2 regions of the Bradyrhizobium sp. WCU1 genome follow, and region 2 is predicted to be linked to the other one. Evidence: riboswitches for the same ligand, from Rfam matches in the RefSeq annotation. Region 2 holds a riboswitch; the other holds the start of a gene.
The links. Region 2 has a riboswitch for S-adenosylmethionine ahead of metX (homoserine O-acetyltransferase MetX). Riboswitches for the same ligand answer to the same signal wherever they lie in the genome.
Positions count from the first base shown of each region.

Region 1: linked by a shared signal. The riboswitch ahead of ACTUWL_RS12650 (O-succinylhomoserine sulfhydrylase) and the one ahead of metX (homoserine O-acetyltransferase MetX) in region 2 are both predicted to bind S-adenosylmethionine.

Region 1 covers NZ_CM130280.1:2,719,978-2,734,362, reverse strand. Annotated here, with positions in the region: gene ACTUWL_RS12675 (3-hydroxyacyl-CoA dehydrogenase NAD-binding domain-containing protein) at 1-1,135, shown strand, start outside; gene pimA (dicarboxylate--CoA ligase PimA) at 1,311-2,981, shown strand; gene pimC (pimeloyl-CoA dehydrogenase large subunit) at 2,992-4,182, shown strand; gene pimD (pimeloyl-CoA dehydrogenase small subunit) at 4,378-5,523, shown strand; gene ACTUWL_RS12655 (SDR family NAD(P)-dependent oxidoreductase) at 5,660-6,433, shown strand; gene ACTUWL_RS12650 (O-succinylhomoserine sulfhydrylase) at 6,616-7,809, opposite strand; SAM riboswitch at 7,886-7,965, opposite strand; gene ACTUWL_RS12645 (2'-deoxycytidine 5'-triphosphate deaminase) at 8,147-9,205, shown strand; gene ACTUWL_RS12640 (LysR family transcriptional regulator) at 9,272-10,186, opposite strand; gene ACTUWL_RS12635 (carboxymuconolactone decarboxylase family protein) at 10,316-10,867, shown strand; gene ACTUWL_RS12630 (nuclear transport factor 2 family protein) at 10,955-11,428, shown strand; gene ACTUWL_RS12625 (hypothetical protein) at 11,629-12,681, shown strand; gene ACTUWL_RS12620 (MATE family efflux transporter) at 12,812-14,254, shown strand.
Region 2 covers NZ_CM130280.1:4,454,375-4,468,759, forward strand. Annotated here, with positions in the region: gene ACTUWL_RS20580 (GFA family protein) at 1-196, opposite strand, end outside; gene ACTUWL_RS20585 (hypothetical protein) at 574-2,148, shown strand; gene ACTUWL_RS20590 (hypothetical protein) at 2,219-2,695, shown strand; gene ACTUWL_RS20595 (Bug family tripartite tricarboxylate transporter substrate binding protein) at 2,778-3,767, shown strand; gene ACTUWL_RS20600 (prephenate/arogenate dehydrogenase family protein) at 4,068-5,000, opposite strand; gene hisC (histidinol-phosphate transaminase) at 5,005-6,108, opposite strand; gene ACTUWL_RS20610 (chorismate mutase) at 6,145-7,008, opposite strand; SAM riboswitch at 7,183-7,262, shown strand; gene metX (homoserine O-acetyltransferase MetX) at 7,346-8,551, shown strand; gene metW (methionine biosynthesis protein MetW) at 8,548-9,213, shown strand; gene ACTUWL_RS20625 (alpha/beta fold hydrolase) at 9,333-10,205, opposite strand; gene ACTUWL_RS20630 (TIGR02594 family protein) at 10,436-11,089, shown strand; gene ACTUWL_RS20635 (YARHG domain-containing protein) at 11,147-12,079, opposite strand; gene ACTUWL_RS20640 (MOSC domain-containing protein) at 12,214-12,996, opposite strand; gene ACTUWL_RS20645 (GNAT family N-acetyltransferase) at 13,053-13,568, opposite strand; gene ACTUWL_RS20650 (helix-turn-helix domain-containing protein) at 13,625-14,188, shown strand; gene clpB (ATP-dependent chaperone ClpB) at 14,378-14,385, shown strand, end outside.

The DNA of each region.
Region 1 (14,385 bases), 1.7 Mb from region 2:
CACCCTGATCGAGACCGGCGAGGAGCAGCTCAAGCGCGGCATGGGCATCATGCAGAAGAACTACGAGGCGACCGCCGCGCGTGGCGGCATCCCGGCGGATGCGCCCGCCAAGCGCATGGCGCTGATCAACGGTGTCGTCGGCATCGAGAACGTCGGCGACGCCGACCTCGTGATCGAGGCCGTGTTCGAGACCATGGCGGTCAAGAAGGAAGTGTTCGGCAAGCTCGATCAGTACGCCAAGCCGGGCGCGGTGCTGGCCTCCAACACCTCCTATCTCAACATCGACGAGATCGCGCAGTCGACCAAGCGGCCGCAGGACGTGCTCGGCATGCACTTCTTCTCGCCGGCCAACGTCATGAAGCTGTGCGAGATCGTCCGCGCCGACAAGACCGCGCCGGACGCGCTGGTGACCGCGGTGTCGATCGCCCGCAAGATCGCCAAGGTGCCGGCCGTGGTCGGCGTCTGCGACGGCTTCGTCGGCAACCGCATGCTGGCGCAGCGCGGCAAGCAGTCCGAGAAGCTGTTGTTCGAAGGCGCGCTGCCGCAGCAGGTCGACGCCGTCGTCACCAAGTTCGGCATGCCGATGGGCCCGTTCGCGATGGGCGATCTCGCCGGCCTCGATATCGGCTGGCGCTCGCGCAAGGATCGCGGCATCAAGTCGGAGATTGCCGACGCGCTGTGCGAGGCCGGCCGGTTCGGCCAGAAGACCGGCAAGGGCTACTACAAGTACGAGCCGGGCTCGCGCGCGGCGCTGCCCGATCCGGAGGTCGAGAAGCTGATCGACGAGACGCTGGCGCGCCTCGGCCGCAAGAAGCGCGTCGTCACCGACGACGAGATCCTCGAACGGATGATGTACCCGATGATCAACGAGGGCGCGAAGATCCTCGCCGAAGGCATCGCGGCGCGTCCGTCCGACATCGACGTGGTCTGGCTCTATGGCTATGGCTGGCCGATCTATCGCGGCGGCCCGATGTTTTGGGCCGACAGCGTCGGCCTCAAGCACATCGCCGATCGCCTGGCGTTCTATGCCAAGGAGACCAACGATCCCTCGCTCGAGCCGGCGCCGCTGCTCAGGAAGCTTGCGGACGAAGGCAAGACCTTCGCCTCGCTCGCCGCCGCGTCGAAGGCGGCGTGATCCGCTTTCTGGCCAAGGACTCGCTGGTAGGGTTCCCTCCCCCCTTGCGGGGGAGGGTTAGGGAGAGGGGTAGCCGCGTCGGGACTGCCCGTGTGGTACCCCTTCCCCCAACCCCTCCCCGCAAGGGGGAGGGGAGCCCGCGCAGCGGGGTCACCTCACAGATGCAAGACCTTTCATGACCTATCCCGGCGAACAATATTATCCTTCTGGCGTGAAGTGGAGCGACGAGATCACGCGCGGCACGCTGCCCGACCTGCTCTCCAACGCTGCCGCCGAGTTCGGTGTGCGCCCGGTGCTCGAATTCCGCGACCGGCAGATCAGCTATAGCGAACTTGAGTCCCTGGTCGAGACCGCCGCCGCCGCCTTCTTGCGGGCCGGCTACGGCAAGGGCACCTCGGTCGCGCTGTTCCTCGGCAATTCGCCCGATCATCCGATCAATTTCTTCGGCGCGCTGAAGGCCGGCGCCCGAATCGTGCATCTGTCGCCGCTCGACGGCGAGATCGCGCTGTCGCACAAGCTCTCCGATTCCGGTGCGCGCGTGCTGGTTACCAGCAATCTCTCGGCGCTGTTGCCGACCGCGCTGAAGTTTCTCGACAAAGGCCTGCTCGATCGTCTGATCGTCTGCGAGGACGACAATTGGGGCAAGGTCGGCACACAGCAGACCGCGCTGCCCGACAATCCCAAGATCATCACGCACCGCCAGTTCATCGAGGGCGTGACCAAGCCGTCGCAATGGCCCGCGGTCGATGTCGAGGACGTCGCGCTGCTGCAATATACCGGCGGCACCACCGGCCTGCCGAAGGGCGCCATGCTCAGCCACGGCAATCTCACCGCGGCGGTGTCGATCTACGACGTCTGGGGCAGGCCCGGGCGGCTCGAACGCAATGCGATTGAGCGCGTGATCTGCGTGCTGCCGCTGTTTCACATCTATGCGCTGACCGTCGTGCTGCTGTCAGTGATCCGGCGCGGCCATCTGATCTCGCTGCATCAGCGCTTCGACGTCGAGGCCGTGATGCGGGACATCGAGGTCAAGCGCGCGACGGTGTTTCCCGGCGTGCCGACGATGTGGATCGCGATCGCCTCGCTGCCTGATCTCGACAAGCGCGATCTCTCCTCGCTGGTGGTCGCGGGCTCCGGCGGCGCGCCGCTGCCGGTCGAGGTCGCCAAGATATTCGAGCGCCGCGTCGGCATGAAGCTGAAGAGCGGCTGGGGCATGACCGAGACCTGCTCGCCCGGCACCGGCCATCCCAAGGAAGGACCGGAGAAGCCGGGCTCGATCGGGCTGATGCTGCCCGGCATCGAGATGGACGTGGTGTCGCTGGAGGATTCCACGAAGGTGATGCCGGTCGGCGAGGTCGGCGAAATCCGCATCCGCGGCCCGAACGTCACCAAGGGCTACTGGAACAGGCCAGCGGAGACCGCGGAGGCTTTCGTCGGCGACCGCTTCCTCACCGGCGACATCGGCTACATGGACGCCGACGGCTATTTCTATCTGGTCGACCGCAAGAAGGACATGATCATCTCCGGCGGCTTCAACGTCTATCCGCAGATGATCGAGCAGGCGATCTACACCCATCCTGCCGTGCAGGAGGTGATCGTGATCGGCATTCCCGACGATTACCGCGGCGAAGCGGCCAAAGCCTTCATCAAGCTGCGCGACGGCGAGAAAGCGTTCACGATCGACGAGTTGCGCGCCTTCCTCACCGGCAAGTTGGGCAAGCACGAATTGCCGGCGGCGGTCGAATTCGTCGCCGAACTGCCGCGCACCCCGGTTGGAAAACTGTCGCGTCACGAATTGCGCCAGCAACAGCCCAAGACATCGCAAGCCAAATCAGTCGTTCAATAAGGAGGATCCGATGGATCTCGCTTTCACCAAGGAAGAGATAGCGTTTCGCGAGGAGGTACGGGAGTTCTTCAAGAACAACGTGCCGCCGGAGACAAGGCGCAAGCTGCAGGAAGGCCGTCATCTGTCGAAGGACGAGATGGTCACCTGGTGGCGCATCCTCAACAAGAAGGGCTGGGGCGTCACCCACTGGCCGAAGGAATTTGGCGGCACCGGCTGGACCACCGTGCAGCACTACATCTTCAACGAGGAACTGCAGTCCTATCCCGCGCCGCAGCCGCTCGCCTTCGGCGTCAGCATGGTCGGCCCTGTCATCTACACCTTCGGCAATGAGAAGCAGAAGAAGGAATATTTGCCGCGCATCGCCAATGTCGACGACTGGTGGTGCCAGGGCTTCTCGGAGCCGGGCTCGGGTTCGGACCTCGCTTCACTGAAGACCACGGCCGAGCGCCGTGGCGACAAGTGGATCATCAACGGCCAGAAGACCTGGACCACGCTCGCCCAGCACGCCGACATGATCTTCTGTCTCTGCCGCACCGACAAGAACGCGAAGAAGCAGATGGGCATCTCCTTCATCGTGTTCAGCATGAAGTCGAAGGGCGTCACCGTGCGTCCGATCCAGACCATCGACGGCGGCCACGAGGTCAACGAGGTGTTCTTCGACGACGTCGAGGTTCCCTACGAGAACCTGATCGGCGAGGAGAACAAGGGCTGGGATTACGCCAAATTCCTGCTCGGCAATGAGCGCACCGGCATCGCCCGGGTCGGCGTCTCGAAGGAGCGGCTGCGTCGCATCCGCGCGCTGGCCTCCAAGGTCGAGTCCGGCGGCCGTCCTGTGATCGAGGATCCGGCGTTCCGCGAGAAGCTCACCGCCTGCGAGATCGAGCTGAAGGCGCTCGAGCTGACCCAGCTCCGCGTCGTCGCCGACGAGGGCAAGCACGGCAAGGGCAAGCCCAATCCGGCATCCTCGGTGCTCAAGATCAAGGGCTCCGAAATCCAGCAGACCACCACCGAGTTGCTGATGGAGATCATCGGCCCGTTCGCCGCGCCCTATGACGAGCACGGCGATGCCGGTTCGAACGAGAGCATGGATTGGACCGCGCAGATCGCGCCGAGCTACTTCAACAACCGCAAGGTTTCGATCTACGGCGGCTCCAACGAGATCCAGCGCAACATCATCAGCAAGGCGGTGCTGGGGCTTTGATTTCTCTTCTCCCTCGCCCCGCTCTTGCGGGGAGAGGGTTGGGGTGAGGGGCCTCTCTCCGTGCAGGGAATGCCGAGAGACCTGTACCCCCTCACCCGGATCGCATCTGACGATGCGATCCGACCTCTCCCCGCAAGCGGGGCGAGGTGAAGAGACCCCGGCTTGAACAACGATCAGTTAGTTAAGGGAACGAACATGGATTTTGATCTGTCCGAGGAGCAGCGGCTTCTCAAGGAAAGCGTCGACGGGTTGCTGGCGGATGCCTACGACTTCGATGCGCGCAAGAAGTACATGAAGGAGAAGGGCGGCTGGAGCAAAGCGCTCTGGGGCAAGCTCGCCGAGCAGGGCCTGCTGGGTCTGCCCTTCGCCGAGACCGACGGCGGCTTCGGCGCCGGTGCGGTCGAGACCATGATCGTGATGGAAGCGCTCGGCAAGGCGCTGGTGGTCGAGCCCTATCTCGCGACCGTCGTCGTCGCCGGCGGCTTCCTGCGCCATGGCGGCTCGGCCGAGCAGAAGGCCAAGTACATCCCGGGCATCATCGACGGCAGCAAGACCTTCGGCTTTGCCCAGCTCGAGAAGAACTCGCGCTACGACCTGTTCGACGTCGTGACCACGGCGAAGAAGAAGGGCGACGGCTGGGTGATCGACGGCGAGAAGTTCGTCGTGCTCAACGGCGAGAACGCCGACACGCTGATCGTCACTGCGCGCACCAAGGGCGGCCAGCGCGACAAGGCCGGCATCGGCGTGTTCCTGGTCCCGGCGGATGCCAAGGGCATCACCAAAAAAGGCTATCCGACCCAGGACGGCCTGCACGCGGCCGACATCACCTTCACCAATGTCGAAGTCGGTGCGGATGCTGCGATCGGCGATCCCGAGAACGGCCTGCCGCTGATCGAGCGTGTCGCCGATGAGGCCCGCATTGCGCTGTGCGCGGAGGCGGTCGGCGCGATGGACCAGTCGCTGAAGGACACCGTCGAGTACATCAAGACCCGCAAGCAGTTCGGCGTCGCGATCGGCTCGTTCCAGAGCCTGCAGCACCGCGCCGCCGACATGTTCGTGGCGCTGGAGCAGGCCCGCAGCATGTCGATGTTCGCGACCATGGCGTCGGACTTCAGCGATGCCAAGGAGCGTTCGTCGGCGGTCGCGGCCGCCAAGGTGCAGGTCGGCAAGTCGCTGAAGTTCGTCGGCCAGCAGTCGATCCAGCTGCACGGCGGCATCGGCATGACCATGGAAGCCAAGATCGGCCACTACTTCAAGCGGCTGACCATGATCGAGAACACGCTCGGCGACACCGACTACCACCTCCGTCGCGTCAGTGAGGGCGGCGGGCTGTTGGCCTGATCGCACAAACGTCATTCCGGGGCGCCGCAACGCGGCGAACCCGGAATCCATTCCACGACAAATCATGCGGCCCAATGGATTCCGGGTTCTCGCTTCGCGAGCCCCGGAATGACGGCCGATCCGGGAGGCAACAACAATGAAGAACACCCCGTTCGATCTCACCGGTCAGGTCGCGGTCGTCACCGGCTCGAGCCGCGGCATCGGCCGCGCCTCGGCGGAGCTGCTCGCAAAACTCGGTGCCAAGGTCGTGATCTCCTCGCGCAAGGCGGATGCCTGCGAGGTCGTCGCCGACGGCATCAAGAAGGCCGGCGGTGATGCCCTCGTGATCCCCTGCAACATCGCGCGCCGCGCGGAGGTCGAGGCGCTGGTCTCCGGCACCATCAAGCATTACGGCAAGATCGACATCCTGGTCTGCAACGCCGCGGTGAATCCGTATTACGGCCCGCTGCTCGACATCACCGATGAGGCCTTCGACAAGATCATGGGCTCCAACGTCAAGAGCAACATCTGGCTCTCCGCGCTGGCGATCCCGCAGATGGCCGAACGCGGCAAGGGCTCGGTCATCATCATCTCGTCGATCGGCGGCTTGCGCGGCTCGACCGTGATCGGCGCCTACGGCATCTCCAAGGCGGCCGACTTCGCGCTGTGCCGCAGCCTCGCCGGCGAATGGGGCCCGAAGGGCGTGCGCGTCAATTGCGTCGCGCCGGGCCTGGTGAAGACCGATTTCGCCCGCGCGCTGTGGGAGGATCCGGACAATCTGAAGCGTCGCACCGCGTCGACGCCGCTCCGCCGCATTGGCGAGCCCGACGAGATCGCGGGCGCGGTGGCCTATCTCGCCTCCGACGCCTCGACCTTCATGACCGGCCAGACCATCGTGGTCGACGGCGGTGTTACGACGGCGGCGACGTAACGCATGATGATTGAATCGCTTTAGCCGCACGCTCGCTTCACCTCTCCCCATTGGGGAGAGGTCGATTTGCGAAGCAAATCGGGTGAGGGGCCGCAACTCTCACGAGGGACCGTAAGCCCTCACCCGGCGCTACGCGCCGACCTCTCCCGAGGGAGAGGTGAGCCTCCGCTTCCGATCCAAGTTTAGACCTGCTCCAGCGCGCGCTGGAAATCCTCGATCAGATCGTCGGGATGCTCGAGCCCGGCCGAGAAGCGAATAAAACCCTCGCTAATGCCGAGTTCGGCGCGCGCTTCCGGCGCCAGGCGCTGATGCGTCGTGGTGGCGGGATGCGTGACCAGGCTCTTGGCGTCGCCGAGATTGTTGGAGATGCGCGAGATCTTCAGCGCGTTGAGACAGCGGAACGCGCCGGCCTTGCCGTCCTTGACCTCGAAGCCGACCAGCGTCGAGCCGGCGCCCATCTGCTTCTTCACCGTCGCGGCCTGCGGATGATCCGCGCGGCCGGGATAGACCAGCCGGGTGACCTTCGGATGGCTCGCCAGCGCCTCGGCGATCTTCGCCGCGTTCTCGGTCTGCGCGCGGACGCGGACGCCGAGCGTCTCCAGTCCCTTCAGCAGCACCCAGGCGTTGAACGGCGATAGCGACGGGCCGGTCTGGCGCATGAAATTGTGGATGTGCTCGGCGATGAAGGCTTCCGACGACAGGATGATGCCGCCGAGGCAGCGGCCCTGGCCGTCGATATGCTTGGTCGCGGAATAGACCACGACGTCGGCGCCGAGCGACAGCGGGCTCTGCCAGATCGGCGTCGCGAACACGTTGTCGACGATCAGCCGGGCGCCGCCGCTGTGGGCGATCTTGGCGATCGCGCCGATATCGAGCACGTCGAGCGTCGGGTTGGTCGGGCTCTCCAGGAAGAAGGTCTTGGTGTTCGGCCGCAACGCGCGCTGCCATTGGTCGAGGTCAAGCCCGTCGACCAGCGTCGTCTCGATGCCGTAGCGCGGCAGCAGGTCCTGCACCACGTAGAGGCAGGAGCCGAACAGCGCCTTCGATGCCACCACGTGGTCGCCGGCCTTCAGGGGCGCGAGGATCGCGGTGGTCACCGCGGCCATGCCGGTCGCGGTCGAGCGCGCGGCTTCCGCGCCCTCGAGCTCGATCATGCGGCGCTCGAACATCGCAATCGTCGGGTTGGAATAGCGCGAATAGATGAAGCCGGGATCCTGGCCCTTGAAGCGCGCCTCGCATTGCTCAGCGGTGTCGTAGACGTAACCCTGGGTGAGAAACAGCCCTTCCGACGTCTCCCCGAATTGCGAGCGCAGCGTGCCGCCATGGACCAGGCGGGTTTCGGGACGGAAGCGGGCGGTACCTTCAGATTCAGACATGTGACCTCCGAGGTGGCCATTTCCTGGCGAAAATGGCCACAAAAAAACCGGCCTGGAGCAACCTCCACAGACCGGGATCACACTGTCCCCGGCCTGTTTAGCGACTTATTTAACGTGGCTGCAAGCCGGCCGGCTCAAATCACCACGGGATAAGTGCAGCTGATATTCCCTCGCGCCCTTTCCGTCAAGACGGTCATCGGATAACCCGTAAAAGCCCATATATGGGGGCTTGGTGGCCCGTCAGAGGTTGATTTTGGGCCATCTCGAGGGATCGCCGAGGGACCGCGCCGTGTCGTTCACGCTGGAAGATGAATCCAACGGAATCCTGCCCGACCGCATGATCGCGGAGATGGCGGAGGCTGGCCTCATTCTGCCCGCCTACGACTTTGTCGAGAGCCAGATCCAGCCGGCAAGCCTTGATCTCCGCCTCGGCGACATCGCCTACCGGGTCCGCGCCAGCTTCCTGCCGGGGCCCGATGCCACCGTCGCCGAGCGGATCGACCAGCTCAAGCTGCACGAGATCGATCTCTCCGACGGCGCCGTGCTGGAGACCAATTGCGTCTACATCGTGCCGCTGCTGGAGAGCCTGGCGCTGCCGCCGGAGATCGTGGCCGCGGCCAACCCGAAGAGCTCGACCGGACGGCTCGACGTCTTCACCCGCGTGATCGCCGACGGCACGCGCCGCTTCGACATGATCGGTGCCGGTTATCACGGCCCGCTCTATGCCGAGATCTCACCGAAGACGTTTCCGGTGCTGCTGCGGGAGGGCTCGCGGCTCAGCCAGGTCCGCTTCCGGATCGGCGAGGCGACCTTGACCGCCGACGAGCTGGACGAGCTGCATGCCGCCGAGCGGCTGGTCGATGCCGACAATGCCGATCTCACCCATGGTGTCGCGCTCTCGGTCGATCTCTCCGGCGAAAACTCGGGCGGCTTCGTTGGCTATCGCGCCAAGCGCCACACCGGCGTGGTCGATGTCGATCGCCGCGGCGGCTATGCCGTCGAGGAGTTCTGGGAGCCGATCAAGGCGCGCCCTGACGGCAGCCTGATCCTCGATCCCGGCGAATTCTACATCCTTGCGTCCAAGGAAGCCGTGCAGGTGCCGCCGGACTACGCCGCGGAGATGGTGCCGTTCGATCCCTTGGTCGGCGAATTCCGCGTCCACTATGCCGGCTTCTTCGATCCCGGCTTCGGCTATGCCGGCGCCGGCGGCAAGGGCGCGCGCGCCGTGCTCGAAGTGCGCTCGCGCGAGGTGCCGTTCATTCTCGAGCACGGCCAGATCGTCGGCCGCCTCGTCTATGAACGCATGCTGGAGCGTCCCGATGCGCTCTACGGCCAGCGCATCGGCTCGAACTATCAGGCGCAGGGCCTGAAGCTCTCCAAGCATTTTCGCGTGTAGCGATATTCCGCAGGGCAAACGCCGAGAGATCGCTCTGGGGCCAGCCAAGGCAGCGGCCTGTCCGGCTTACGCCTTGGCGCGATCAGCGAGTTGAGAAAGCCTTGCGCGAAGCCGCGGAGCCGCAAAATCGATGAAGCTGCGCATCTTCAGCGGAAGCATATTTTGACTTGCGTAGATGATGCTCACCGGCACCGGCGCAGGCTCAAAGGAGCTGAGCACGACCTGTAACTTGCCGCCAGCGACCGCTTGCGCGGCCTGATAGCACAGCACTCGGGTCACGCCCGTGCCCGCAATCGCCGCATCGATCGCGGCTTCTGCGGTATTGACGGACAGGCGCGAGCGGACTGGCAGCGCTTCGCTCTTCTTGCCTCCATAGGACCACGACGTCCCTGAATTCAGCGCCTCGAAGGTAATGACAGAAAGTTTTTGAAGGTCGCGCGGCACTTTCGGAATTCCGTTCGCCGCAAAGTAGTTTGGACTTCCGCAAGTGATCTGGCGCACCATCCCCACTTGCGTTGCAACCATGGAGCTGTCGCGCAGTCGGCCGATCCGCACGGCCAGATCGATGTCGTCGTCGAGCAGATGAGCGTTCCGGTCGGACAGGACGATCCGGATGTCGATATCAGGATGTTTCGCCAGAAACTCGCTGATGACAGGGATCACATGGAGCCTGCCAAACACGATGGGCGCGGATATGACCAACTCCCCCTTCGGAGCGACGTATTCGCCGGCAACCTTTCGCTCGGCGTCCCCGATCTCCTCGAGGATGCGCTTGCAAGCAGACAGGTAGTCCTGCCCCGCGTCGGTCAGCGCGATCCGTCGCGTCGACCTGTTCAGCAGCCGAGTGCCAAGATGCGATTCCAGCTCTGCCAGCTTTCGACTGACGGTGGGAAGAGGCAGACCCAACGCACGCGCCGCCGCGGTGAAGCCTCCGTTGTCCACCACGGCCACGAGGACCGTCATCGCCTCCAAACGATCCAATTGATTATCTCACTCACCAAGACAATGCCTCTCGAAATTACAGCATTATCATTCCTACTGGAAGGACCTATGTCCGTGGTCAGCCGACCCAACCGGCCTGTTACCGTTCAACCAACGATGGAGATCATCATGGCCCGCCTTCCCATTCCCGCGCTGGACGATGCGCCAGCAGCCTCCAAGCCGATCCTCGCTGCCGTCAACGCGCAGCTCGGCGTCGTACCCAACCTGTTTCGGGTGGTCTCCAGCAGCCCGGTGGCGCTCACGGCCTTAGCCGGCCTCAGCGGAACTCTTGCGAAGAGTCTGGATGTCAAGACTCGCGAGCGCATCGCGCTCGCCGTGGCCCAGGTGAACGGCTGCGACTATTGTCTGTCGGCTCACACTTACCTCGGACTGAATCTGGCCAAGATCAGCGCTGAAGAGATCGCCCTCAACCGGAAGGGAACTTCCGGCGATCCGAAGGCGGATGCCGCCGTCCGCTTCGCGGCGAAGGTCGCCGAAACGCGCGGCCACGTCGGCGACGAAGATATCGCTGCGGTTCGCAAGGCCGGGTACAGCGATGCTCAAGTGCTCGAAATTGTCGCCCTCGTTGTGGAGAACGTCTTCACTAATTTCGTCAACGAGGTCGCCAAGACCGATATCGATTTCCCTGTCGTGCAAGCGAACGATCTCAAGGCCGCCTGACCGGTGTCTCCCGAGCCGACGACTTCGCCGTCGGCTCGGGTCCTCTCCAGCTTACGAAACAGAGCTCGCCACAACAGGAGATTGGCAATGGAAGCCGAACGTCCGCCCGTGCCGCCCTTTACGACCACTGAAGGCGCTGCGCTGAAGGTCCGACTTGCCGAGGACGGGTGGAATAGCCGCGATCCTGCCCGGGTATCGCTGGCGTATACGCCAGATAGCCGCTGGCGAAACCGTTCCGAGTTCGTCGAGGGTCGCGATCAAATTCAGGCGTTCCTGACTCGAAAGTGGGCCCGCGAACTCGACTATCGCCTGATAAAAGAGTTGTGGGCCTACACGGGTGACCGGATTGCGGTGCGGTTCGCTTATGAATGGCACGATGACAGTGGAAACTGGTTCAGGTCGTATGGCAACGAGAATTGGGAGTTCGAGCCGAATGGCCTGATGTGCCGCCGTCATGCGTGCATCAACGACCTACCGATCAAGCCCGAGGATCGTCTATTCCATTGGCCTCTTGGCCGGCGCCCCGACGATCACCCGTCATTGAGCGATCTCGGGTTGTGAAGGGGTCTGTTCGGCCCCCATTTTCGGCTTCGTGCTCAATGGCGAGGTGAAAGATTCAGCCGCGAGACGAAGCATGAATCGAGATCGCGGGCTCCGGATCATTTCATCGCCCGATCGAGTGGGGCGATGACGCCGGGTGTGTGGTTGCGTCGCCTCGCTGGCGGTGACACATTCCGGCAAACAACAGATCGGGAGTGAACATGAGCGCCGCAACGGAGTCCGCACAAGAAGCGCAGTGGCGGAAGTGGCGCAGCGTCGCCGATCTCTATCACGCCTTCTTCACCGGGCTGATCCTCACCGTGGTGACGCGGCGCGGCACCGCCGATGCCGCCGAGTTCGTCTTCCGCGTGTTTCGCCGCCAGCAGCAGGAGCGCTTCCTGCCCGGTCTGAAGAAGCTCGGCCTCGACGGCCTGCCGCCGGCGGTCGCGGCCGCGCAGTATCATTATCTCTCCAACTGGATCGGCGGCGTGCATGTCCAATACGTGTACGAGAACGACCGCAAGGCCTGGATCCGCTATCCGCCGCCGCGCTGGATCTGGAAGGGCACCGCGATCTGCGGTGTGCCGGGCGAGGTCTCGCGCGCGATGCTGCGCGGCTGGCACGCCAACAACGGTGTCGCGCTCGGCGATCTCAGGCTCGGCTTCGTCTGCACCAAGCAGAGCGTCGACGGCCAGGACGGCCTCGAGGGCTATTACTGCGAATATGACCATCCGCTTGAGCTCGACCAGCGCCTGGTGTTCGCGCGCCATCTCGAGGCGCCGCCGTTTGATCCGAACACTGCGCCGGCGCTGCCGGTCGACAGCTGGCCAAAGCCGCGGCTGGAGAAGGCCTATCGCAACTACGCGATGGAATATGTGAAGACGGCCGCGCCCGTCATCGTGCAGGTGTTCGGCCCGGAGGATGCGAGCTATCTGCTGCATCTCACCGGCAAGCTGATCGGCATGCAGTATTTCGACGAGGTCGCGCAGGCGCTCGGCGGCAGCCGTGGCCGTGCCACGGAATTTGCCGCATTCCTGCGCACGCTGTTCGAGTCGCAGGATGATGTTGCCGAGATCACCGAATCCGAAGGCCAGTTCGAGATCCGCCAGCAGGGCTGGAAGCTGATGGCCGATGTGGCCGATTATCACCCGGCCTGCGCCAGCGTGCTGACCGGGCTGTTCGAGGGGCTGGCGGCCGGCTGTGGACGGCACATTCCGCTGCATTTGAAGCCGAACAGCACCGCCGGCGCGCCGTTCGTGTGGTCGATCGGCTAGATCAGAGGTTCATCAAGGTTCACCTGCAATCGCGCAGGCCCCCCTTGCGTCCCGCGCACGTGGATTTCGCCGCCACCATGGTAGGGAAACACCATGGCGCGGCTCCCAGACTGCGCGCGTGGGAGTGGAAATGTCCGACCTCGGCCTCGCCGAAATACCTGTCGACGACCAGGAGCGGCCGCTGCCGCCGCCGGTGACCAAGCCCGCGCGCAACGCGCTGCTCGACGGCCCGATCCTGCGCACGCTGTTGTGGCTGGCCTGGCCGAATGTGATCGCGCTCTCCGCGGGCACCTGCGTGGTGATCGCGGAGACCTCCTATATCGGCCGGCTCGGCGTCGAGTCGCTGGCGGCGATGGCATTGGTGTTTCCCTGCGTGATCCTGACCATGACGATGTCGGGCGGCGCGATGGGCGGCGGCGTCGCATCCGCGATCGCGCGCGCACTCGGCGCCGGCGAGATCGAGCGCGCGTCGACGCTGGCGATGCATGCGCTGCTGATCGGCCTCACCTTCGGCGTCACCTTCATGCTGGGCATGCTGATCTTCGGCCCGCATCTGCTCGAACTGCTCGGCGGCCGCGGCAATGTGCTGGCGCAGGCGATCGCCTATACGCAGATCTTCTTCGGCGGCGCGATCCTGCCCTGGCTGATGAACACGATGGCCGGCATCCTGCGCGGCACCGGCAACATGAAGCTGCCGTCGACCATGATCCTGTCCTCGGCGGTGTGGCAGATCATGCTCGGCGGCACGCTCGGGCTCGGCCTCGGCCCGGTGCCGCAATTCGGCATGCGCGGCGTCGCCGCGGGCTCGCTGATCGCCTATTCGATCAGCATCAGCGTGATGGGCTGGTACCTGTTCTCGGGCCGCGCCCGGGTCAAGCCGAAGCTCAGGGGGTTGCGCGTGCAATGGGCGATGTTCATCGACATCCTCAGGGTCGGTGCGGTCTCCTGCTTCTCGCCGCTGCAATCGGTGCTGACGATCTCGATCTTCACCCACATGCTGGCGCAATTCGGCACCGCGGTGCTCGCCGGCTACGGCATCGGCGCGCGGCTCGAATTCATGCTGACCTCGGTCGCGTTTGCCGTCGGCATCGCCTCGGTGCCGATGATCGGCATGGCGGTCGGCGCCGAGCGCATCGCGCGCGCCCGGCGCATCGCCTGGACCGCGGGCACGGTGTCGTTCCTGTCGGTCGGCGTGGTCGGCAGCTTCATCGCTGTGTTCCCCGATCTCTGGGTCAACCTATTCACCAGCGATCCGCATGTGCGGGCGACCAGCCATCAATATCTGTCGACCGCGGCGCCCATGTACGCCTTCATCGGCCTTGCGATGTCGATGTATTTCTCCTCGCAGGGCGCCGCCAAGGTGCTGGGCCCGGTGCTGGCGCAGACCGCGCGGCTGATCTTCATCGGCACCGGCGGCTGGTGGCTGTCGACGCATGAGGCGAGTGCGCAGAACTTCTTCGCACTCGCCGCCGCCTCGATGGGCGTGCTCGGCGTGCTCTCCTGCCTCAGCGTGATCCTGACGCGCTGGGGCAAGTCCGCGCAGGTTGCCGAGGCGCAGCCGGCGTTGTCGTAGCGCTCTGCGCTGTTATCCCCGGCTCTCACACCGTCGGCGTCGTCCTGGCGAAAGCCAGGACCCATTACCCCGACCGCTTGTTGTCGAGCGACGCTGGGGCCACTATCGCACTCTCAATCGAATTCGGTGGC
Region 2 (14,385 bases):
GGTAGCTTGTCAGCGCGTCCTCGCCTTGCAGGAATCTGATCCCGCCCATCTCGGCCATGGCGACGACGGCGCCGCGCATGCGGCAGTAGGAGCAGGTGCAGCGGCGGATCGAGTTGAAGCCGTCGCTGAGCGCCACCTCGAAGCGCACGGTGCCGCAATGGCACTGGCCAGTCCGAATGTTCGTGCCGTCCGCCATGTTGTGTGCCCCTGTTGATCGCCTGACCGCGACATGGACGTACCGCCAAAATCCGAGCCGGACAATCCGGTAAAAACTCGCGCATAGCGCGAGAAAAACTCACGCCAAGGCGCGACGTCGGCCTTGCCGCTTCGCAGGGCGGATTTGCCGCAACGCGTCATCCGCCGTCCTTCAGCGCCGGCTGTGCGGCGCATTGCGCTTCGCTGATCCACCCCACGATTCATTAAACCCTCGCGCGCGATATCGTCCATCACGGCAATCTATTCCCGCGGCCGCGATGAGAAAAACGTGACCGCAATCTTGCGGGCCGCCGCGAATATCATTCCCCGAGTACCGCTCTCTCTCGCCTGAGGAAACAACCTCGTGTGGAGGAAGCGATGCGAATTCTCGGGGGAATTCTGCTCGGCAGCATGCTGCTGTCGACAGGTCCAGTGTTGGCGGAAGACGATGCGTCCGAGCTGCGGGCCCTGAAGGCACGTCTCAGGCAGCTCGAACAGAAGATGGAAGTGCAGGCCCGCAAGGAGGAGGCGCTGGCAGCACGACAGAGCGCGATGCAAGACACGAGGATGGCGGCCAAGGCGCCGGTGCCGTTCGATCCCTGCGCATCGGGCAAGCTCTGCTACAAGGGCGTGACCTTCACCTTCGGCGGCTGGGTCGATCTCACCGGCATCTACCGCACCCGCAATCTTGCTTCCGACACGGGCTCGGTCTACGCCTTCATTCCGTTCCCGCAGAGCAAGAATTTCAACACCGGCGAGTCGCGCTTCTCGGCGCGGCAAACCCGTTTCTCGGTGCTTGCGGAAGCCGAGGTGTTCGCCAACACCCGCGTCGCCGGCTATGGCGAACTGGATCTCGAGGGAGCCGCACAGACGGCGAATTCGGTCGCGACCAACTCCTTCAACCCCCGGCTGCGGCAGGCCAGTGTCGAGATCAGCCGCAGCGATCTCGGCTTGCACGTCCTTGCCGGTCAGAGCTGGTCGCTGAACGCGCCGAGCAAGGCGGGTATCGATCCGCGTGGCGTCGATGCGCCCGGCGTGATCGATTTCGAATCGGTGCCCGGCTTCCTCGCGGCGCGGCAGCCCGGCATCCGCGTCTGGCAGGATATCGGGCCCGAATTCAAGCTCGCCGTCTCGGCGGAAAATCCGCAGACCTCGTTCTTCGGCGGCAACGCGCCGCTGGTCGGCACGCCCGCGGTCGGGCCGCAGGGCGTGCTCAATCCGAACCTGCTGGTCAACCTCACCGGGCCGGGCGGCAGCTTCTTCAACAACGCCAATAATGTCAGCCTCAATCACGTGCCTGACTTCACCGTGAAGGGCGCCTGGGATCCGCGGCTCGGCGCTTACAAGCTGCATGTCGAGGGCTGGGCGATGTACCGCGACTTCTACGATCGCTTCAACTTCGCCAATCACGACGTCAGCACGGTGAGCTTCGGCGGGCATTTCTCGGCGGAGATCGTGCCGAAGCTCTTGGAGCTGCAAGGCTCCGCGTCGCACGGCGCGCTCGGCCGCTTCACCGCGGCGCCGTTCCCGGACGCCACGGTGCGCCAGGACGGCACGATCCAGCCGCTGCCGATCACCGCATTCCTGCTCGGCACGGTCTGGCACACGACGCCGTCGCTCGATCTCTACGCCTATGCCGGCCTCGAGAAGACCAAGCCGACGTTCTCCAATGTCGGCACGGTGCCGTTCGGCTACGGCAATCCGCTCTACAACAATCTCGGCTGCAACATCGAGAACTCGCCGGCCGCGACCTGCAACGGCAACACCTCGGAGGTCAGGCAATACACCGCCGGCTTCTATGACACGATCTTCAAGGGCGATTACGGGGCGATCAAGGCCGGCATCCAGTACTCCTACAACCAGCGCTTCGCCTTCGCAGGTGTCGGCGGCGCGCCGAGGACCGACGACCACATCATCATGTCGCAGATCCGCTACTACCCGTTCTCGCCGTAGCAACGGAGAGCGCGCGCAGGGCCGTCAAAGGAGACCGCACATGAGGATCGTGAGCAGAAAGGAGAGGGCCATGATCGCTCGCGAGTTGCTGATGGTCAGCCGCGCCGCGCATGTGCTGCAGCGAACCGGCCTGGCGATGGCCGGCGCCATGGGCGGCACCTTCGTTGCCGCCCAGCTCGCGAGGGGGCACATCGCATTCTTCGGTACGCTGGCCTTCATCGCGACGACGATCGTGATCGGTGCCGTCGGCTTCTATCTCGGCATCGATGTTCCGCGGCCGCCGATGCGCGCCACCGGGCGCATCGATGCCGTCGAGCTCATGAGCGCTGGCGGCATCTTCCTCGCCGCGCTGGCTGCGCTGGTGTCGGTCTACGGCATCATCTTCGACGAGATTCCGCCGCGGGCCTGGGAGTTCGTGATCGGCTCGTGGTGGTTCGGCGGCATTGTCATGCTGGCAACCGCCGGCCTGCTCGGTCGCCGGCGGCCAACGCAGAAGGTTGCCGCGATGTCGGCGGGGCCGATCCGGGATCAACGGTTGCGACGGTGAGCGTGCCCTGCTGCGCCAATCTGTCCCGTAGCTGCGACCCGCCGATACGATACCCTCACCGAAAAATCGGGGAGGAACCAGAATGCCAGCGAAGATTAGCCGCCGTCACCTCATCACGGCCGGTGCTGCGGCGGCCGCGATGCCTTGGCTGTCGCGCGGGGCCTCGGCGCAGGGCGCGTGGCCGTCGCGGCAGATCCGCATGATCTGCAGCTACCCGGCCGGCGGACAGACCGACCTCCTGGCGCGCGCCTTCGGCGAGTTCATCGCGAGGCAGGTCGGGCAAACCGTCGTCATCGAGAACAAGGCCGGCGCGTCCGGTTCGATCGGCGCCGCGGAAGTCGCGCGCTCAGCGCCCGACGGGCACACTATCCTGTGCTCGATCTCGACTACCTATGTGATGAACCGGGCGATGATGAAGAACCCCGGCTACGACATGGACAAGGATCTGACCTTGGTCAGCGTCATTCCGGGCGGCGGGTTGCTGCTGGTCGCGAGCCCGAAACTCGGCGTCAAGACGCTCGCGGAATTCGTCGCGTATGCGCGCAGCAGCGGCAAGGTGAACTTCGGCACCTACAGCGCGGGCTCCGCCCCGCACATGACGATCAACGAGCTCAACAAGCAATACGGCCTCAACATCGAGCCGATCCATTATCGCGGTGAAGCGCCGATGTGGACGGGCTTGGCGGAAGGCACGCTCGATGTTGCGATGGGCAGCTACACCGCGGCGCAGACCGTGCTGCAAAGTGGCCGCGGCGTCGTCTTCGCCGTGCACGCGAAGAAGGTTGATGCGATCCCCGAGATCAAGACGCTGCCCGAACAGGGCACGACATCGAAATTCTTCACCGTGAGCGGCTTCTCCGGCTGGGCCTTGCCGAAGGCGACGCCGCAGCCGATCGTCGATCGGCTCGCCGAGCTCTGCGTCGCCGCCAACAACGATCCGAGGGTGAAGGAGGTGCTCGCGACCTTCGTGCTCGAGCCCGCAATCGGCTTCAAGGACAGCAATGCGCTCTATCAGCGCGAATTGCCGGTCTGGATGGAGGCCGCGCAATCGCTCGGCCTGCCGCCGGCGTAAGTCGTTCGGAATTGTAGGATGGGTAGAGCGCAGCGAAACCCATCGATCACACTCGCTGCGCCAATGATGGGTTTCGCTGCGCTCTACCCATCCTACGGTGCTGCGACGACGCCGTGTGTTTGATATCTTGAATCGAGAACCATCCTCATCGTCGTCCCGGCGAAGGCCGAGACCCATTACCCCAAATCGCAATTGTTGTGCGACGCTGGGACCACGATCCCCGTTCGCAAGCAAATGCGGTGGTTATGGGTCCTGGCTTTCGTCAGGACGACGATGTGGGGAAAGCTGCGTGCCCGACTGCTACTTCTGCAAATTCGCGTGCGGACGGCCGAAGTCGGGCGCGGCGGAGTCCTGGCCGGTCTCGACGATGCCGCGGCGGATGGCGCGGGTACGGGTGAAGTGGTCGAACAGCGCTTCGCCGTCGCCGCGGCGGATCGCGCGGGTCAGCTTCGACAGATCCTCGGTGAAGGTGCCGAGCATCTCGAGCACGGCGTCCTTGTTGGCGAGGAACACGTCGCGCCACATCGTCGGGTCCGAGGCCGCGATGCGGGTGAAGTCGCGGAAACCGCCGGCGGAGAACTTGATGACCTCGGATTCCGTCACCTGCGCCAGCTCGTCGGCGGTGCCGACGATGGTGTAGGCGATCAGATGCGGCAGATGGCTGGTGATCGCGAGCACGAGGTCATGATGATCCGGCGTCATGATCTCGACCTTGGCGCCGAGCGCGGCCCAGAACGCGCGCAGCCGGTCGGTCGCGGCGGGATCGGCGCCTTCCGGCGGCGTCAGGATGCACCAGCGGTTGATGAACAGCTCGGCGAAGCCGGAATCCGGACCGGAGTTCTCGGTGCCGGCGACCGGATGCGCGGGGACGAAATGCACGCCTTCAGGCAGATGCGGCGCCATGTCCTTGACGACGGCGCCCTTCACCGAGCCGACGTCGGAGACGATGGCGCCGGGCTTGAGATGAGCGGCGATCTCGGCCGCGACCGGGCCGCAGGCGCCGACGGGGATGCAGAGGATGACGAGATCGGCATCCCTGACGGCCTCGACATTGGTTGCGACGACGCGGTCGACGATGCCGAGCTCGGCGACCCGCGCGCGCGTCTTCTCCGAGCGCGCGGTGGTCACGATCTCGCCGACGAGGCCCTGCGCGCGCGCGCCGCGCGCAATCGAGCCGCCGATCAGCCCGAAGCCGATCAGCGCGATGCGGTTGAAAAGCGGAGCCGTGGTCACGTCGTCACTTTCCGGTTCCGGCCAGGAAGTCGCGCAGCCCCTCGACCACGAGGCGGTTGGCTTCCTCGGTGCCAATGGTCATGCGCAGCGCATGCGGCAGCTTGTAATTGTTGAGCGCGCGCAGCACGAGGCCGCGTCGCGTCAGATAGGCGTCGGCTTCGGCGGCGGTCCTGCCCTTGTCGGTCGGGAAGTGGATCAGCACGAAATTGGCGACGCTCGGCGTCACCTTGAGGCCGAGCTTGCCGATCTCCTCGGTCAGCCAGTTGCGCCATTGTTCGGTGTGGGTCCGCGACATCTGCACGTGCGCAGTGTCCTCGATCGCCGCCACCGCCGCCAGCATCGCAGGGGTCGTGACGTTGAACGGGCCGCGGATCCGGTTGCAGGCATCGACGATATGCGCCGGGCCGAACATCCAGCCGACCCGCAGCGCGGCGAGGCCGTGGATCTTGGAGAAGGTGTGCGTCACCACCGTGTTGTCGGTGGTCGCGACCAGCTCGATGCCGAGCTCGTAGTCGTTGCGCGAGACGTAGTCGGCGTAAGCCGCGTCGAGCACCAGCAGCACATTTGAGGGCAAGGCGGCACGGAGCCGCTTGACCTCGTCGAACGGGATGTAGGTGCCGGTCGGATTGTTCGGGTTGGCGAGCCAGACCAGTTTTGTGCGCGGCGTCACCACCTTGAGGATGGCGTCGACATCGGCGGTGAAATTGCTTTCGGCCGCGATCACGTTCCTGGCGCCGTTCGCCATGGTGGCGATCGGGTAGACCAGGAAGCCGTGGGTGGTCGAGATCGCCTCGTCGCCGGGCGCGAGATAGGTGTGCGCCAGCAGATTGAGGATCTCGTCGGAGCCGGCGCCGCAGATGATGCGGTCGGGATCGAGGCCGTAGGCGCGGCCGATCGCCTCGCGCAGCACACGCGAGGTGCCCTCCGGATAGTCCTCGAGATGGTCAGCCGCGGCCTTGTAGGCCGCGATCGCCTGCGGCGACGGCCCGAACGGCGTCTCGTTGGCGGACAGCTTGAACACCTTGCGGCCCGGTTCCGGCACCGGGCTCTTGCCGGGTGTGTAGGGCGCAATATCGAGAATGCCGGGGTTCGGCACAGGGCGGGACATCATCTACTCCGATGGGCGGACGGGCCGATGCTTAATCTAGCTCTTGGCCGATCCGTTAGAGGGCACCGTATAGCGCGTTGCGTGGCTGCCGACGAGGGCCGAAGAGCGCACCGAGGCGCCGGCCTTGATCAAGGCGAGCTTGATGGCCTCGAAACCCTTGCTCTCAGGGCCTTGCCCGGCGACCGAGACCAGCAGCGCCGCGCCGTCGAAGGCGGTGTCGGGGACCGCCACGATCTCGGCGAGCGGCGCCAGCGCGCGGGCGACGTCGGCGTTCCAGCCGGAGACGCGCACGCTCCAGGTCTGCACCTCCGTCACCATGGCGTCGTCGGCGACCCGCGAGATCAGGAACACCGGCAGCGCGGCGGGATGGTCGGCGCGTTCGAGGAACGGCAGCCGCGCGATGATCTTCGGCGCGCCATCGGCCTCCAGCGCATTCCACCACGGCGTGCGGCTCGCGATCGCGGAGACCAGCGCGAGATCGCCCTTCGATTTCGCCGCCGCCTCGACCGCGGCCTGGGCGCTGAAATGCGAGACGTAGGGCACCACGAAGCCGAAGTGAAACCGCGCCGAGTCGCGCATCGCCTGCTCGCCGACGGAGACATCGGCATGCACGGCGAATGGCGCCTGCACATAGGTGAAGGTCGAGATGATGACCCGCCAGATGCCCTCGATGGTGTCGAGCGGCAGGATGCCGCGATGGCGCTGCACCAGCTCGCGCATCATGCTGGCCTCGCGCGCCGGACGGAACGCCGAGCCCACCTCCTGGGTCTTCTTGACCTGGATCAGGCGGTCGATGATGTCGCCGCGCGCCATCAGCAGGCGGTGAACCTGTTCGTCGATCGCATCGATCTCCTTGCGCAGCTCCTGCAGCGTAGGCGGCGACGGGGGTGGGTTGGACATGCTCTCAAACCTTGTCGTCCGAGCGGCCCGATGCCGCGTCAGACAGGGCTCCTGATTAGGAAAGACGGCCACCGAAAGCAAAGAGAAACGTCGCAGCCGTGCGTTGCGCAATCGGTTAACCAATCAGCCGGCGATGCGGCTGGCTTGACGTCGGGAGACCTCGGGACTAGGTTTCGGCTACTCCGTGGTCATTTGAGCCGGCCGGCTTGCAGCCACGTTAAACAACTCGCTAAACAGGCCGGGGACAGTCAGCTCCCGGCCGAACCTTTGTTCAGGCCGGGTTTTTTATGGCCTGAGGTCCGCTGAGGCCCTCCCGCGCGAGGGCAGGGTCGCCTAGATGAGCAACGTGCGTCCGATACCGAGCCCGCAAACCCAGAGCGATGATCGCGCCCATGAGGCCGATCATCCGTCGTCATTGGTGGCGAAGTTCGGCATGGATCAGCCGCTGAGGCTCGACTGCGGCATCGATCTCGCACCGTTCCAGATCGCCTATCAGACCTATGGCGAGCTCAATGCCGACAAGTCCAATGCGATCCTGATCTGCCATGCGCTGACCGGCGATCAGCACGTCAACAACACCCATCCCGTCACCGGCAAGCCCGGCTGGTGGGACACCATGGTCGGCGCCGGCAGGCCGATCGATCCCGAGAAATACTTCATCATCTGCTCCAACGTGATCGGCGGCTGCATGGGCTCGACGGGCCCTGCGTCGCTCAACCCCGCGACCGGCAAAGTGTGGGGGCTCGATTTCCCGATCATCACCATCCCCGACATGGTGCGCGCGCAGGCGATGCTGATCGACCGGCTCGGCATCACGACGCTGTTCTGCGTGGTCGGCGGCTCGATGGGCGGCATGCAGGTGCTGCAATGGACCGCGGCCTATCCGGAGCGCGTGTTCGCGACGCTCGCGATCGCCTGCTCGACCCGTCACTCGGCGCAGAACATCGCGTTCCACGAGCTCGGCCGCCAGGCCGTGATGGCCGATCCGGACTGGCGCGGCGGCCGCTATGTCGACGAGGACACCCATCCGCATCGCGGCCTGGCGGTGGCCCGGATGGCCGCGCACATCACCTATCTCTCGGACGCGGCGCTGCATCGCAAGTTCGGGCGGCGGATGCAGGACCGCGAGCTGCCGACCTTCTCGTTCGACGCGGACTTCCAGGTCGAGAGCTACCTGCGCTACCAGGGCTCGTCCTTTGTCGAGCGCTTCGACGCCAACTCCTATCTCTATCTGACGCGTGCAATGGACTATTTCGATATCGCGGCCGACCATAACGGCGTGCTGGCGAAGGCGTTCGCCGGCATCAAGACCCGGTTCTGCGTGGTGTCGTTCACCAGCGACTGGCTGTTTCCGACCTCGGAATCGCGCGCGCTGGTGCACGCGCTGAACGCGTCGAGCGCGCGGGTGTCGTTCGCCGAGATCGAGACCGACAGGGGACACGATGCTTTCCTGCTCGACGTGCCCGAATTCCTCGACATTTCCCGCGCTTTCCTGCTGGCCGCAGGCAAAGCGCGCGGACTGAAGGATGACGGCCGGTCATGAGCATGCAGCAGACATTGCCGTTGCCCGGTGTCGCGCCGGAGCGGACCGGCGGCGGCTATCGCAGGGATCATCTTTTGGTCGCCGAGATGGTGCGGCCGGGCTCGCGCGTGCTCGACGTCGGCTGCGGCGACGGCGAATTGCTGCAGCTCCTGGAGAGCCGCGGCATCGACGGCCGCGGCATCGAATTGTCGCGCGAGGGCGTCAATGGCTGCGTCGCCAAGGGGCTCGCGGTGGTGCAGGGCGATGCCGACACCGACCTCGTCAACTATCCCGATGATGCGTTCGACTATGTGATCCTGTCGCAGACCCTGCAGGCGACGCGACAGCCGAAGGTCGTGCTGGAGAATCTCCTGCGGATCGGCCAGCGCGCCATCGTCTCGTTCCCGAATTTCGGGTTCTGGAAGATGCGGCTGCAGCTCCTGATCGGCGGTCACATGCCGCGCACCGAGAATCTGCCCGCGAGCTGGTACGACACGGCCAACATCCATTTCTGCACCATCAAGGATTTCGTGCAGCTCTGCGAGGAGATCAACGTCAAGATGGAGCGCGCGGTGGCGCTCGATCTCTACGGCCGCCCGGTGCCGCTCAACCTGCCATGGTGGGTGTGGAACATGTTCGGCGAGCAGGGCGTGTTCCTGCTCAGTCGGGGCGGGGGCAAGTGACGCCACCTTTGGCGTCATTCCGGGGCGATGCGTAGCATCGAGCCCGGAATCCATTTATCCACGAACTCTGCGGCCCAATGGATTCCGGGCTCTCGCTTCGCGAGCCCTGGAATGACGGCCTACACCACCGCCGCCACCAGCGACCGCGGATCGCGCGCCGGCCAGCGGCCGGCCTCGACCAGCGCGATGAAGCGTTCCACCATCTCGTTGAACAGCGCCGGCTCCTCGAGATTGAGCACGTGGCCCGACTTCGGGAAGAACGACAGCCCGGCGGCCGGCAGATGCTGCTTCAGGAACAGGCTCGGCGCGATGCAATTGTCGTCCTCGTCGCCGCACAGGATCAGCGCCGGCGTCGGCACGCGTTTGATGGCATCGGTCATGGTGTAGATCGAGGGCCTCGCGCCCTGAAAGCTGCGCATCGTGTTGGCCGAGCCCTTGGCGTCGTGGCGCGCCAGCGCGGCATAGAAATCGGCGTGGCCGCGCGGATCCTTGATCAGGAACGGAATCCGGCTCGGCGCCTCCCGCGTCACCTTGGCGACCTCGACCGCGCCGATCGCCTCGTATTGCTCGGCATTGGCGCGGCATTGCGCGCGGAACGCATCGAGATTCTCGAGGCTTGAGCCGGAGCCGACCGCGGCGAGCGTCATCGACAGCGCGCGCTCAGGCGCGTTGAGCGCGACCTGCAGCGACGAATAGGAGCCCATCGAAAGGCCGACGAAATGCGCTTTCGCGATGCCGAGATGATCGAGCACCGCGAGCGCATCGGTGTAGAAATGCTTGTAAGTGTAGACGTCGGCGTTCGGCGGCACGTCCGACGGCGTGTAGCCGCGCGCGGAATAGGCGATGCAGCGGTGGGCGCGCGCGAAGTAGCGCAGCTGCGGTTCCCAATTGGTGTGATCAGCTGCGAACTCGTGCAGGAAGATGATCGGGGTCCCGCTGCCTGCCTCCTCGAAATGCAGCCGGACATGATCTTTCGTCGTGGCGTAGGGCATTGAAATTCTCCTCTCGTTGGCCACCCCCAGACTTGCAATTAATTTCCGCGGCGGCAATGCGGCAGTTCTGACTATTTTCGTCATGGAATTTGCGCGGAATGACCCAGAAATCGTTTTGGTGCCGTCACACCAAATCCTGCTCCCGCCACATCCCGACTTTCAAACCCACCGCCGCGTTTCGCAGGGAACGCGACGGGGAAGTGGGGGCGTTACAGAGGATCTCGTGAAGTATGGTTCAGTTGCTTGCGTATCGCCGGTCGCTTCGAGTTTTGGCGCTGGCTCTGTGTTCGCTCACCCTCGCCGTCATTTCGGTTTCTTCGGCATCGGCTCGTCCGCACCATCAGCGTCACGCGTATTCGGCTCATGCCGGCCATCACGCGCGGCATTCCGCCCATCATCACCACCGGCACACCGCGCGGCTGTCGCGCGCCGAGCGTCGCGCCCGGATGCAGGCGGGCGGTTCTGGCGAGGCCAATGCCGCCGCAATACCCGCTGCGTCGAACATTGAGGCGAGCGCGACAGGCGGCTTCGGCTCATCCGGCATCGTCGACACGGCGCGCCGCTATCTCGGCGGTGGCAACCCGACCGGCCGCTCCAGCCTATGGTGTGCACGCTTCATGAACATGGTGCTGCAGCAGACCGGTCATCGCGGCACCGGGTCCGACATGGCGAGTTCGTTCGCCAAATACGGCACGCGCGTCTCGGGGCCGCAGGTCGGCGCGATCGCCGTGATGGGCCGCCGCGGCGGCGGCCATGTCGGCATCATCACCGGCGTCGACGCCAGGGGCAATCCGATCATGATCTCGGGCAACAGCAGTCACCGCGTCCGCGAGGCGCCGGTCTCGCGCGGCCGGATCTATGCCTATGTGATGCCGACGAACTGAGGCGGCACTCTCCACCTCTCCCCGGGAATGCGGGGAGCGGTGGCAATTCGTTCGGCTTCACTTCCCGTGCTCCTTCGCCTCGATAGTGTCGACGTTGGTGGCCTCGAGGTTGCTCAAGGGAACTTCGACCGCGGCGGGCTGATACCAGGCGAATTGCGAGAAGTAGTTTGCCAGCACCTGATCCTTGAAGAACCGGCCATGCCGCGCGAAAATCTCGTTTCGCGCGACGCGCAGCTCGATCGCCGACATGTCCTTGAGATCGGCGTCACCGAGAAATCGCCGGTCGGAATCGGGAAACAGAAAGCCGTCATGTGCCTTGGCGCGCTGGGTGACGGAGGCCGGAACGGCGGGCGGGGTCGTGCGCCCGACGGTGGCCTGATCATCCTGTCCGCCCGACTTCACCACCGTATGTTCGAACGCGGGCCCGACGGTCCAGACCGCCAGCGCCAACGCGGCGGCGGCAACGCCTGCGCCGTACTTCCAGTAGCGCCTGATCGGCGAAACCTGACGCAGCGGCGATCGCCCGGCTTCGTTCAGGACCTCGTTGATCGTGTCGATCAGGCGGGTCATGTGCATGCGAAAGTCCTGGCCCGAATCGACCCGGGCAGCGTTGCAGAAGTGCAGGAAGCGAAGCGATTCCGGCAGCTCGGCCGCCTCCGGCATGGTTGCGCCGTTCACCAGCAGCGGCAGCAGCGTCTTGTTGTGCTTCAACGCCGTCTCGATCTCGAAACGCACGGAATCGGCGGGGTCCTCCAGACGCGTGGGTTTCCCGTCATCGCTCCTGCCGATCCAGTGCGGACCGATCACGGCGATGACGACGTCGCAGGCGACGATGGCCTTGGCGATCCGATCGACGAAGTTCGCGCCGGTACGAATGCTGTTGACGTCGAAGAAGACGGATCGCTCACCGTACTTCTCGATCAAATGGTCTGCGATGCGGCCCGCTGTGTCCTGATCGACCCGCCGGTACGAAACCATGATCATGCTCATGGCGACCCCGTGCAATCAATTTCGACAAATTTGCTGCAATTCAATATGTCGAGTGAAGTCTATTGCACGCAACCAAGCATTGCAATGCGCCGCGCGCCTATGCAGTCATCAAGGAATATGGAACCCGGCGTGACCTATTGCGGTTCCGCGGCAATCGTGTCGCCGATGGCCGCGCCGCCATCGCTGATGATCTCGGCGTAAATGCCGCATTCGTTGTTGCCGAAGCGCTGCATCAGCGTGTTCGGGACCGAGAGGTCGCGCGCGCCGGTCTCGGGATCGACATTGACCGCGGCACAACGTGTGATCCGCTTCACAACTTTTGCCCGCGCACTGCCGATCGCAATGGTCTGGTCGAGCAGGCTGGCCTCATGCCAGGCCGGCCAGCCCTCGACATAGAGGTTGGCGCGAAAGCGCAGCGGATGCACCGGCGCCTGCACCATCTCCTCGATCGCCCGCAGGCTCGCCAGGTTGATGATCGAGACCACCTTGCGCGGCACGTCGGAGAAACTGTGCCCGGGGCTCACCAGCACCTTGGGCGGGCCCTTGATCTGGCCGGCATGACGATCGGCGAAATAGCGCTCGATCGCCGCACGCCCGGCCTCCGTCTCGAGATCGCCCTGGGCCACCATCGCGCCGTCCCGGCGCAGCGTCAGCACGTGGCTGTCGTCGTCGAAATGGGCGCGCAGCGGCGCCAGCCACTCGTCCCGCTGCAGCATCAGGAAATGCGGCTTCGCCAGCCATGTCGGCGCCGAGGGATCGAAACCGCTCGGCCCGTTCTCGATCGCGTAGCGGCGATCGGAGCGCAGCGTCTCGCCAACCTTGAGATCGGCGCGGGGCAGCGGCTCGGGCGTCAGGCCCTTGACGGGATAGCGAAAGATGCCGGTGATCGTGGCGGAGGAGGCGCGTGTGTTGTCCATCCGCTCGCTCTAGCCTGTTTGGCCGGCGAGGAGAACCACCGCCAATGCGAAGGCTGCTAGTCGGGCCGCGATGCTCCCGGCGCATCCAGCACGCGCTGCATGAAGACGAGTTCGAGCCAGCGGCCGAACTTGCGCCCGACCTCCGGCATCCGCGCGACCTCGACAAAGCCGGCTTGGGCGTGCAGCCGCAGCGAGGCCGGATTGCCGCCGTCGATACCTGCGATCATGACGTGCTTGCCCAGCGCGTTCGCCGCAGCCACCAGCTCATCGACGATGACGCGGCCAAGGCCGCGGCCGCGATGATCGACGTGGATGTAGACGCTGTGCTCGACGCTGTAGCGGTAACCGGGGAAGGCCCGGAAATCGCCGAAGGTGCCGTAGCCGAGCACCACAGGCCCTTCGGCCGCGACCAGCACCGGGTAGCCCAGCGCCAGCCGGGCCTTCATCCAGGCCAACCGCTCGGCCTCGGTATCCTGCTTCTCCGTCCAGATCGCGTTCGAGTTGACGACCGCCTCATTGAAGATCGCGGTGATGGCGGGGATGTCCTGCTCGGTGGCGGGGCGGATCATCATTGGTCTTCCTCGACAAGCCTCTTGAACGAACCCCATCGTCTACTATATAAGACGATATGTCAATTATAGAAGACAATGCCGATGAAGCGCTCGGGCGGCGGGTTCGCGCTGAACGGGAGGGCCGCGGCTGGTCGCTGGCGGAACTCGCCGGGCGGGCAGGCGTGTCCAAGGCCATGCTGAGCAAGATCGAGCGGGCGGAGGCGAGCCCGACGGCGGCGACGCTGTCGCGGATCGCCACGGCCTATGGCCTGACCATGGCCGCGCTGTTCGAGGTTGCCTCGCACAGTTCCCGCCTGCAGCGGGCCAAGGATCAGCCGGTGTGGCGCGATCCCAAGGCGGCCTATCTGCGGCGGCAGGTGTTCCTGCATCCGGCCAATCCGCTGGAGCTGGTCGAGGTCGAGCTGCCTGCCAACCAGGAAGCCGGCTTTCCTGCCAGCGCCTATCACCTGATCCGCCAGGTGGTCTGGGTGATCAGCGGCCGCCTCGTCTTGATGGAGGGGACGGAGCGCCACGAGCTCGCTGCGGGTGACCGCGTCGAGCTCGGGCCGCCGTCGGACATCGTCTTCCGCAATGAGACTGCTCAGCCCTGCCGCTACCTTGTCGCCATCGCGCGGCGCTGAGATTCACCGGGCGAAATCGCAGAGAGGCTCTTCCGTTTCGGAACCAAGTGCCCACATCTGCGGCAAGCCTGAAAAATGATGGCGACGACCAGAGGCTGGTTGAGGAACGTCAACGCGGCCCGCGGAAACCCAATGAAGATGCCGTTGTCATGCCTGAAGGGGTGGTGACGGCAGGCCGAGGGAAAACGAATGAACAT